One region of the Rufibacter sp. JT20002 genome, then DNA from elsewhere that is predicted to be linked to it. Evidence: riboswitches for the same ligand, from Rfam matches in the RefSeq annotation. Region 1 holds a riboswitch; each other region holds the start of a gene.
What was found. Region 1 has a riboswitch for S-adenosylmethionine ahead of metH (methionine synthase). Riboswitches for the same ligand answer to the same signal wherever they lie in the genome.
Positions count from the first base shown of each region.

Region 1 (2,201 bases):
CTGGGAAAAGACAGGCTTGGTGCAGATCAAAACCGCAGAACTTCTGCCCGCCGCCGACCTGATCAGAGAGCAATATGTGCGCGATTTTGAGGAACACGGTCAGAAAAAAGACCCGTTTGCCCGCGGACTGAAAAAAGATACCGAGCACCAAATCAGCTTTTTCAGGCTAATTGGCCAACGCACCTCCCGCGAGGCGTACTTGCAGTCTTATAAAAAAAGCTAACTTGCGAGCTCAGGTTTCAACCGGAAATCGCCCAAAAGCTTTTTACTAGTTTTTATCCACAGGTAAAATATTCCCAGGTTCTAAGAAGTTTTAGAAAGGCAGACCCCAGGATCGGTCTCTTTTGTGAAGAATCATTTTACTATGAAAAACAAACATCTTATTTTTGGGCTGATAATAGTAGTGCTCTCCCTCGCCAAGCTGGAAAGCGCCCAGGCGCAAACGGTAGGCCTTGGCCTTAGGGTGGGAGGGTATTCGGCGGGTATCTCCGGAAAGTATTTTTTCAGAGAAGACCGCGCCTTGGAGGGGATACTGGGAACGGGCTTCGGACGGCGAGGCTTCCAGTTAACCGGTTTATTGGAGCAACACGCCTCGGCGTTTGGCATCCAGGGGCTGCAGTGGTTTTATGGAGCCGGCGGGCACTTGGGCATTTTCCGCGGAAGATACTACCACAAGCCCTCCAGCAAACATTATGAAGACTCTTATGATAACACCCTCGTAACGTTGGGGGTGGATGGTATTGTAGGTTTGGAATATCAGATTACGGAAATTCCGATTTCAGTGGGCATCGATTTTAAGCCATTTTTCGAAGTCAACCGAGACGGTCTTTTCTTGTATGGCGACGGAGCTCTGACCGTCCGCTACACATTCTAATGCTTCCCCGAACCTACTTGAAAAGCCTGCCTCGTGCAGGCTTTTTCTATTTCAGGCCTTTCGTCTGTAGTCAGGCAACTCCGCTTTATACCTCTTTTGCTGAAACCTGGCCCAAAGCGCTTTAGCTCCACACCTGCATTTGCGGAATCCAACCGCAACCCGTATCTTTGCTACTGCTTATCAAGAAAGACGGAGGGATTAGGCCCTGTGATGTCTTAGCAACCCAATTCAGTTGGGTGCTACTTCCTACCCGCTGCACCTACGCGCCGGGGGAGATAAGTGACGGAACTCCCACGCACCTGCGCCCGCCACTTTCCTCTGCCCTTTCTTGAGCCGCAACTAACCCTTTAGGTTTGCACAAGATGACCCGCATTGAGGAAGAAGTAAAAAAACGAATATTAGTCTTAGACGGTGCCATGGGTACCATGATCCAGCGGTACAACCTCCAAGAGGATGATTACCGTGGCGAACGTTTCAAAGACTACCACTTAGATGTGAAGGGGAACAACGATTTGCTCTCTATCACCCAACCCCACATCATCAAAGAAATACACAGCCTCTACTTTGAGGCGGGCGCCGATATAGCCGAAACCAACACCTTCAGCGGCACCTCCATTGCCATGGCCGATTACGACATGCAGGATTTGGTGTACGAACTGAACTATGAGTCGGCCCGCATTGCCCGCGAAGCCGCTGACGAGTGGACTGCCAGAACCCCGGAGAAACCTCGCTTTGTGGCCGGAGCCATCGGACCAACCAACCGTACTGCTTCTTTGTCGCCAGACGTGAACAACCCTGGCTATCGTGCCATAACGTATGACGAACTGGTAGAAGCCTACACCGAGCAGGTTCGCGGACTGGTAGACGGTGGCGTGGACTTGCTGTTGGTAGAAACCATCTTCGATACGTTGAATGCCAAGGCGGCTTTGTTCGCCATTGACCAATACAGTCAGCAAACCGGCAAACGTTTACCTTTGATGGTTTCTGGTACTATCACCGATGCCAGCGGCCGTACCCTTTCAGGCCAAACGGTAGAGGCTTTCCTGTACTCCGTGTCACACATGCCGCTGTTGAGCGTAGGCTTTAACTGTGCGTTGGGTGCGAAGCAGCTGCGCCCGCACTTACAATCCCTGAGTAAGGCTTCTAAGTTTCATATCAGTGCTTACCCAAATGCTGGCCTGCCGAACGCCTTCGGGGCGTATGACGAAACGCCGGAGCAAATGGGCCAGCACATCCGCGACTTCCTGGAGAACAACTTCGTGAACATCGTGGGTGGCTGTTGCGGAACTACGCCGCCGCACATCAAGGCTATTGCTGAGATTGCGAA
Region 1 is NZ_JBSZJY010000001.1:818,964-821,164, forward strand. It holds gene ACW9SV_RS03255 (SAM-dependent methyltransferase) at 1-223, shown strand, start outside; gene ACW9SV_RS03260 (hypothetical protein) at 365-874, shown strand; SAM riboswitch class I at 1,049-1,156, shown strand; gene metH (methionine synthase) at 1,237-2,201, shown strand, end outside.

Region 2 (2,201 bases), on a different contig from region 1:
CTTACCGGCACTGTATTCACGCCAGGCATGGCCCGCTAAATATCCTCTGATAACCATTTCCACTTTGAACGTCTCGCATTGGCGACCAATCGTGACGTTAGGAGCCGGTTGGCTCAGAACCCAGTTAGGCACTACATTGGCCGTTGCTTCTAAAAAGGTGGCTGCAATTTGGTTCAGTACCTGTCCTTTAAAGGGGATGGCCCGCGGCAGCACCACGTCAAAGGCAGAGATCCGATCAGTGGCCACCAAGGCCAGTTTGTCTTTGAAATAATAAACATCCCGAACCTTGCCCCGGTAAAAGCCGGTTTGTTCTGGAAAGTGGAAGTTGGTTTCTTTTAACGCTTGCATGGCAGATGACTAACGGCGGCAAAGTTAGGAAAGGTTACAGACGGGACAAGTATATTTCTCCCAAACCCTTAGGAAGGCCGTGGCCTACATTTACTAACATTTGTTGGTTTTTGAAAATAAATTGCAAAATATTTTCAATTTTATTTGGGTTTAAAGATTTCGTTAATAGATTTGCAGCATCAAGTCAATTATTCCGGTAGTTGATTTATAAAGAAGAGCGGAGAGACAGGCTCAATGAAGCTCTAGCAACCTACCAGCCGTGTAAGGTGCTAAGTCCTGATCCCAGGGGACATATTGCCACTTGGGGAATATAAATTGATACGAAGATGGAAAAGCAAATCAACGCCACTTCTAACAATGCAGCGCCGCACCTGACCATGGCGGCAAAAGGTAACACACCTATTATTATCTCCTCTATTACGCGAATGTGCACTATGTCCATGATGGATATTTGTTGCTGTTGTCGCTAATCCCCTCATCTAAAGTAATTTAAATTTTCTTTAGGGGCCTGACGCACAGCGGCAGGAGGGAACCTGTTGTCTGTTAGTTTTCTGGCTCTTGAATTTGTTCAATTTTTCAATTGTAACCGGCTATAATCATGTCTAATTCTTATCGTTTTGAAACCCTTCAGCTACACGCTGGCCAAGAAATAGATGCTACCACTCGTTCACGGGCGGTGCCTATCTACCAAACTACTTCCTATGTTTTTGAGAACGCAGAGCATGGGGCTAACCTGTTTGCGCTAAAACAATTCGGGAATATCTACACCCGCATCATGAACCCCACCACCGATGTGTTTGAGAAACGCATTGCCGCTTTGGAAGGGGGCGTGGCCGCCGTTGCCGTTGGTTCAGGGCAAGCGGCTCAATTCATTGCCTTAAATAATATCCTGCAGGCAGGTGACAATTTCGTGGCCTCCAGCAACCTGTATGGTGGCTCTTACAACCAGTTTAAGGTAGCTTTCAAGCGCTTGGGCATTGAAGTAAGATTTGCTAAGAATGATGAACCAGCCACGTATGCGGCCCTTATTGACGAAAACACGAAAGCCCTTTATCTGGAGACTATTGGCAACCCCCGTTTCAACATTCCAGACTTTGAATCCATTGCGGCGGTAGCGGCGGGGCATCAGATTCCGTTGGTGGTAGACAATACCTTTGGGGCGGGCGGATATTTGTTCCGACCATTAGAGCACGGAGCCAACGTAGTGGTGGCCTCTGCCACCAAATGGATTGGCGGGCACGGGACCAGCGTGGGCGGCGTGATTGTAGATGGCGGAAACTTCAACTGGGGTAATGGAAAGTTCCCGCAGTTCAGTGAGCCTTCAGAAGGATACCACGGCCTGAACTTCTGGGAAGTATTCGGGGCTGATGGACCCTTCGGGAACATTGCCTTTGCTATTAGGGCCAGGGTAGAGGGTCTTCGTGATTTTGGGCCGGCCTTAAGCCCGTTCAACTCCTTTCAATTAATCCAGGGCTTGGAAACCTTGTCGCTACGGGTAGACCGCACGGTTGAGAATGCCTTGGCTTTGGCGCAGTGGCTGGAGCAGCATCCTTTAGTGGAGAGTGTGAATTATCCGGGCCTTGCCTCCAGTCCTTACCATACTTTGGCGAAAAAGTACCTGAAACGCGGCTTCGGTGGAGTGTTAAGCTTCAACTTGAAAGGGGGCAAAGAAGAGGCCGAGGTTTTTGTTAACAGTCTAGAATTGGTGAGCCATCTGGCAAACGTAGGCGATGCCAAAACCCTGATCATTCACCCAGCCTCTACCACGCACCAACAATTGAATGAAGAAGAGCAGTTGTCAGCAGGGGTAAACCCCACGCTACTGCGGGTGTCTGCGGGTATTGAGCACCTAG
Region 2 is NZ_JBSZJY010000004.1:525,841-528,041, forward strand. It holds gene ACW9SV_RS19010 (phosphoribosylaminoimidazolesuccinocarboxamide synthase) at 1-348, opposite strand, end outside; SAM riboswitch class I at 551-665, shown strand; gene ACW9SV_RS19015 (O-acetylhomoserine aminocarboxypropyltransferase/cysteine synthase family protein) at 947-2,201, shown strand, end outside.
Region 2: another riboswitch for S-adenosylmethionine. It lies ahead of ACW9SV_RS19015 (O-acetylhomoserine aminocarboxypropyltransferase/cysteine synthase family protein); the one in region 1 lies ahead of metH (methionine synthase).

Region 3 (2,201 bases), on a different contig from region 1:
TACCGCCAATGAAGTACCGGCTTTTGTCTGACCCACCCGAAGCCGACAAGTCATAGCTCTGGGTTTTGGCCGTCTGGAACACATCCGGAATACGGGAATACGTGGTCTGTTCCTCGGGTAAGCCGCGGCCACCCTCGACTTTGGGACGGAACGGACGGGAAGCGAAAGCCCCACCATCGTTCAGGAACGCCTCGTTGATGAGTTCGGCTTCCTGCTGGGCATTTACGGTTTCAAAGAGCTTAGGCGCCTTCGCCCAGCCAAAATAGGTCTGGAAACTGATTTTGGAACCTGCATTCAGCTTACCACGCTTAGTAGTAATGAGTACCACGCCGTTCGCTCCTCTTGACCCATAAATAGCTGTGGCGTTGGCATCTTTCAAGACCTGAATGCTTTCTATATCGGCAGGGTTCAAATCAGCGAGCGGGTTAAAGGTTTGTCCGCCCAGCCCCAGGTTGCTCAATGATTGGTTGTTGATGAACACGCCATCAATCACATATAAAGGAGAGTTGCTGGCATTAATGGAAGTCGCTCCCCGCACACTTACGCTGATACCGCCACCCGGCGCACCGCTGGCTGAGGAAATCTGCACCCCGGCGGCTTTCCCTTGAATCAGTTGGTCCGGGGAAGAAACTGGTAATCCGCGGAGGTCGTCCACGTTCACGGTGCTCACCGAGCTGGAAACCGCCCGTTGCGACTGCGTTCCGTACCCCACTACCACAATTTCTTCCAGGCTTTTGGTGTCTTCTTTCAAGCTCACGTTCACGGTGGTTCCATTCACCACGGCCTCTGCAGACGTGTACCCGATGCTGGAAAACACCAGAGTCTGGCCGGTTCTGGCCGGAATGGAATAACGCCCCTCGGCGTTGGTGAAGGTGCCGCTGGTAGTGCCTTTCAGGACTACGCTCACGCCGGCCAGGGCTTCACTGCCCTTGGTGCCGGTCACTTGCCCACTTACGGTCTGGACTTGGGCATACGCGGCATGCGCCAGCAATATTGCCAATAATACTCCTAGACTTACTAGACTTTTTAGAGTACTACTTGTATGAGTTTTCATTTTTATAAAATTATAAAGACAAGACAATTCCTATCCGGCATCAGGACGACACCGGTGATTTTTAAAACAGAAAAGTTGCTATGGGATTAGTGCAACGAAACAGTGTCTAACAACAACACATTCGGGCGCAGAGGGGCATGGTGCTCAGGGCCAGAGCAGCAGTAGAAGGCAGAAAGGATGCTCTAAGGGGAGCATGGTCTTCCGGGGAAGAAGATGGTAAAGAATGGTTCATAGGGGTAATTGTGTTAAGAAACAGGAATACATAGGCGTGCCTCACCGAAGGGTGAAATAGGGTACGCCAGAAAAGAAGGAGGTGGCGCCAGCTTTAACAGCAACAACAAGCCTGCATGTGCAGGAACTGCCGGGAGGCAGGATGGCTGTTAAGGGTCAAGCGAGGTTGCAAAATTTGTGGTTGCATGGTCATTCATTTATAGTTCCCAAAAATTGGGCAGGTGTTAGCACCTTTTCGGCTGGGCCGAAGGTTGCTAGAGGGTCTTGGAGCCTGCTCTCTCGCCTCTTCTTTATAAATCTCCAATAAAGATGCCCTAAAGGTAAGGGTGCATTTTCTACAAATACAACCTTTTTGTAGAAAATAATTTTTCCAAGTTTTCCTTAACACTTGGACTAAATACAAATAATCCAACACTGCAGAAATAAATAAGCGATTCTCCTGCTTATAATTCAAATCAACTCTTTGAATCAATCACCTGCTGGAAGGTCCATTGTGGAAGAGAATTCTGAAAATGATAAGTCTTTGGCTGTTGCCCACCTCCACTCTAAGAGTAGCACGCATTCCGTCCCCCTTTGAAGGGGGTAGGGGGATGACCAATTGGCTTGAAGAACCGTCCAACTTCTGCTAAGTGCATGGGCAACCACAAGGGATTGTCCCCACAGATCGTGAATGCGTGTGATCAGCATGTGTAGTCAATCAGCATGAGTTGTCATCCCCCTACCCCCTTCAAAGGGGGACGATATGCGTGTCCTTGTTTGGAAAAATATACCTATAGACAATGCTTTAAAAATGGAGGAGGGTAAGCCTGCCTTTTTGGGAGCATTACTATGGGTTTTCTGTTTCAGGGCTACATTTTGAAAAAAGGGTGAAAACGGGTGTAACTTAGGCTTTGGGAAGCGGTTTGCATCCCTATAT
Region 3 is NZ_JBSZJY010000005.1:332,070-334,270, forward strand. It holds gene ACW9SV_RS20830 (SusC/RagA family TonB-linked outer membrane protein) at 1-1,000, opposite strand, end outside; SAM riboswitch class I at 1,480-1,584, opposite strand.
Region 3: another riboswitch for S-adenosylmethionine. It lies ahead of ACW9SV_RS20830 (SusC/RagA family TonB-linked outer membrane protein); the one in region 1 lies ahead of metH (methionine synthase).

Region 4 (2,201 bases), on a different contig from region 1:
TTGGTGGCTTCGTCTTTCCACCAACTGGACACCACGTTCAGAGACAGACGGCCGTTGCTGATCAGGTCAATGTTGGCGGCGGCTTTCGCCAGCAGCGCCGGGTTATGGAAGGTAGGGCGCACCGCCACCATGATCTCCAGTTCCTTTGTCACAGCGGCCAAAGCAGCGGCGGTAGACCAGGCATCCAGGGCCGGAGCTTCCTGGCCTTTGATGTCGTTCAAGTATAACTCGGCAATAAGCGAGAGGCTGTAGCCCCATTCCTCGCTGCGTTGCGCCAGTTGCTTCACGTAGTCCCAGGAGGTGGTCATGCCTTCATCAGGCACATTGCGAAGCCAGCCGCCAAATACAGGTAACCAATATCCGAACTGCATGGCTTATACCTCCTCTGCTACTAGTTGGGCCTTTTTCTCCAGAAAATCTACCAGCTTCTTGTGCGGGTTGAACCCGATCACGTTCACGGCATCGGCCACGAAGTTAGAAAGCGCGTTCACGTCATAGTAGTACAGTTGTCCGTCGCGGTCGTCAATGATGTACTCAATACCTCCTACGTCAATGCCGGAGTTCTGCACGATGGCCTCAATGGCGTCAATTACTTCCTGCTCTGGGGTGTAGCCTTCTACTTTCAGGCCGTTTTTAGGCGCATCTAAGGCGCAGGCGTTGCGCACCAGTTCTACGCCGGTTGTGGTCTGGCAGATATCAGCAGGGCACAGGTTGAAGCTTTCGCCGGTAGTGTACACTTTGATGGCATAAAGGTATTTGCCGCCTAGGGTCTCCACGCGGTGGATGTACCCGCCTCGGGCCGGGATGAACTCCTGCACCAAAGCGGTGTGGTCAATGCCCAAATCAATCTCGTTGTTCGCCACCGATTGCGCCAGTGACTCCACAGAGTCATATTTGATGATGCCCGCGCCGCTGCCGCCAATGTTGGCTTTCACGACGATCGGGAAACGCAGGCTTTCCGCGGCTTTTACCGCCTGTGACGCATGGTTGATCACGCGCGCTTTCGGGTAAGGCAAGCCCAGAGACTGCAACAGCGATAACTGCAGGGCCTTGTTGGTCTCGTACTGGAAAGCTTTGTGTCCGTTCACGGTTGGCGTGCCGGTGCGCTCCAGGTGCCCCAATAAGCCTAAGGTATAGAAAATGCCGTTTTCATTTCCGCGTAGGTAGGCAGAAGGGCTCATGCGGTTGAAGAACAGGCTGTACGGCGTTTCGTCCTCGGCCAGGTCATAGGTGTGCTCAGCGGCGTTCAGGCGTACATAAGGTATACCGCGGGCGTCTAGCTCTTCAAACAAAGGTTTGAACCAGTCTGGGTGCTCGTGGAAAATGGCAATTGGTTTTTCAAAAGAAGGAGTGCTCATGTTCGTTTGTGTAATTGGGTTCGTTTAATGGTAGATATCTCTATAGAGGTATAGGAGATACTATTGTTTGTTAGTGGTTAAGGAGCGTTTTAGCGTTGTTTAAAAAACAGGGTAAAAAGGATCAGCTTATCAGGCCAAAAAGGTGGAGGTAGCCTCTGCGTTGGAGGAGGACTGAGCAAAGGGATGGCCGCAAATGGTTGCAAGTCCGGTAAAAACAAACCTGATTTAGAATGGGAAATTCAGGTATTGCCCTTGCTACGCCTCAGAGAGGGCTAACAACAGCAACAACAAGAGAAGGGCCGTACAGGCACGGGCTGTAGGGTAGGACCGTTAAGTCTTGACAATAGTTTCTGCAGTAGGGCAGCAATAGAAGAAAGCAATGTAGTGGTCATGGGCTGTTCGTTTATATTTCCTAAGTCCCTTAGGCAGGAATTAGCACCTAGTCTTACCTAGGTTGCTAGAAGTTCATAGAGCCTGTTCTCTCCCTTCTTCTGTATAAATCAAGCCCCAACAAGAGGGGTAATTGACTTTAGTGCTGCAAAAGTGCAGTTGAAAATAATAGAATCCAAATTTTATGCAAAATTCATGTAGCAACAGATGCTCTTTGTCAGCAAGAACAGTAATAGAGTTACCGCCTCTTGTTGATTTCAAAAGAACTAAAAACCCATTTCGCGCTCGATTTAGGGGAATCAGGCCTAAACCAGTCCTACTTTCATGTAGGCTTTTTAGTGAACGAAGCTACTTCCTTTGAAGCTGGCGGAATTGGAGTGCCGATTAGAAGTTGCAGGCTGATTTTACTTCGCGATGGGTAGGGTGATGGAGAAGGTAGTGCCTTTGCGTTCC
Region 4 is NZ_JBSZJY010000005.1:257,420-259,620, reverse strand. It holds gene ACW9SV_RS20560 (LLM class flavin-dependent oxidoreductase) at 1-371, opposite strand, end outside; gene ACW9SV_RS20555 (ATP-grasp domain-containing protein) at 375-1,358, opposite strand; SAM riboswitch class I at 1,759-1,860, opposite strand; gene ACW9SV_RS20550 (sensor histidine kinase) at 2,153-2,201, opposite strand, start outside.
Region 4: another riboswitch for S-adenosylmethionine. It lies ahead of ACW9SV_RS20555 (ATP-grasp domain-containing protein); the one in region 1 lies ahead of metH (methionine synthase).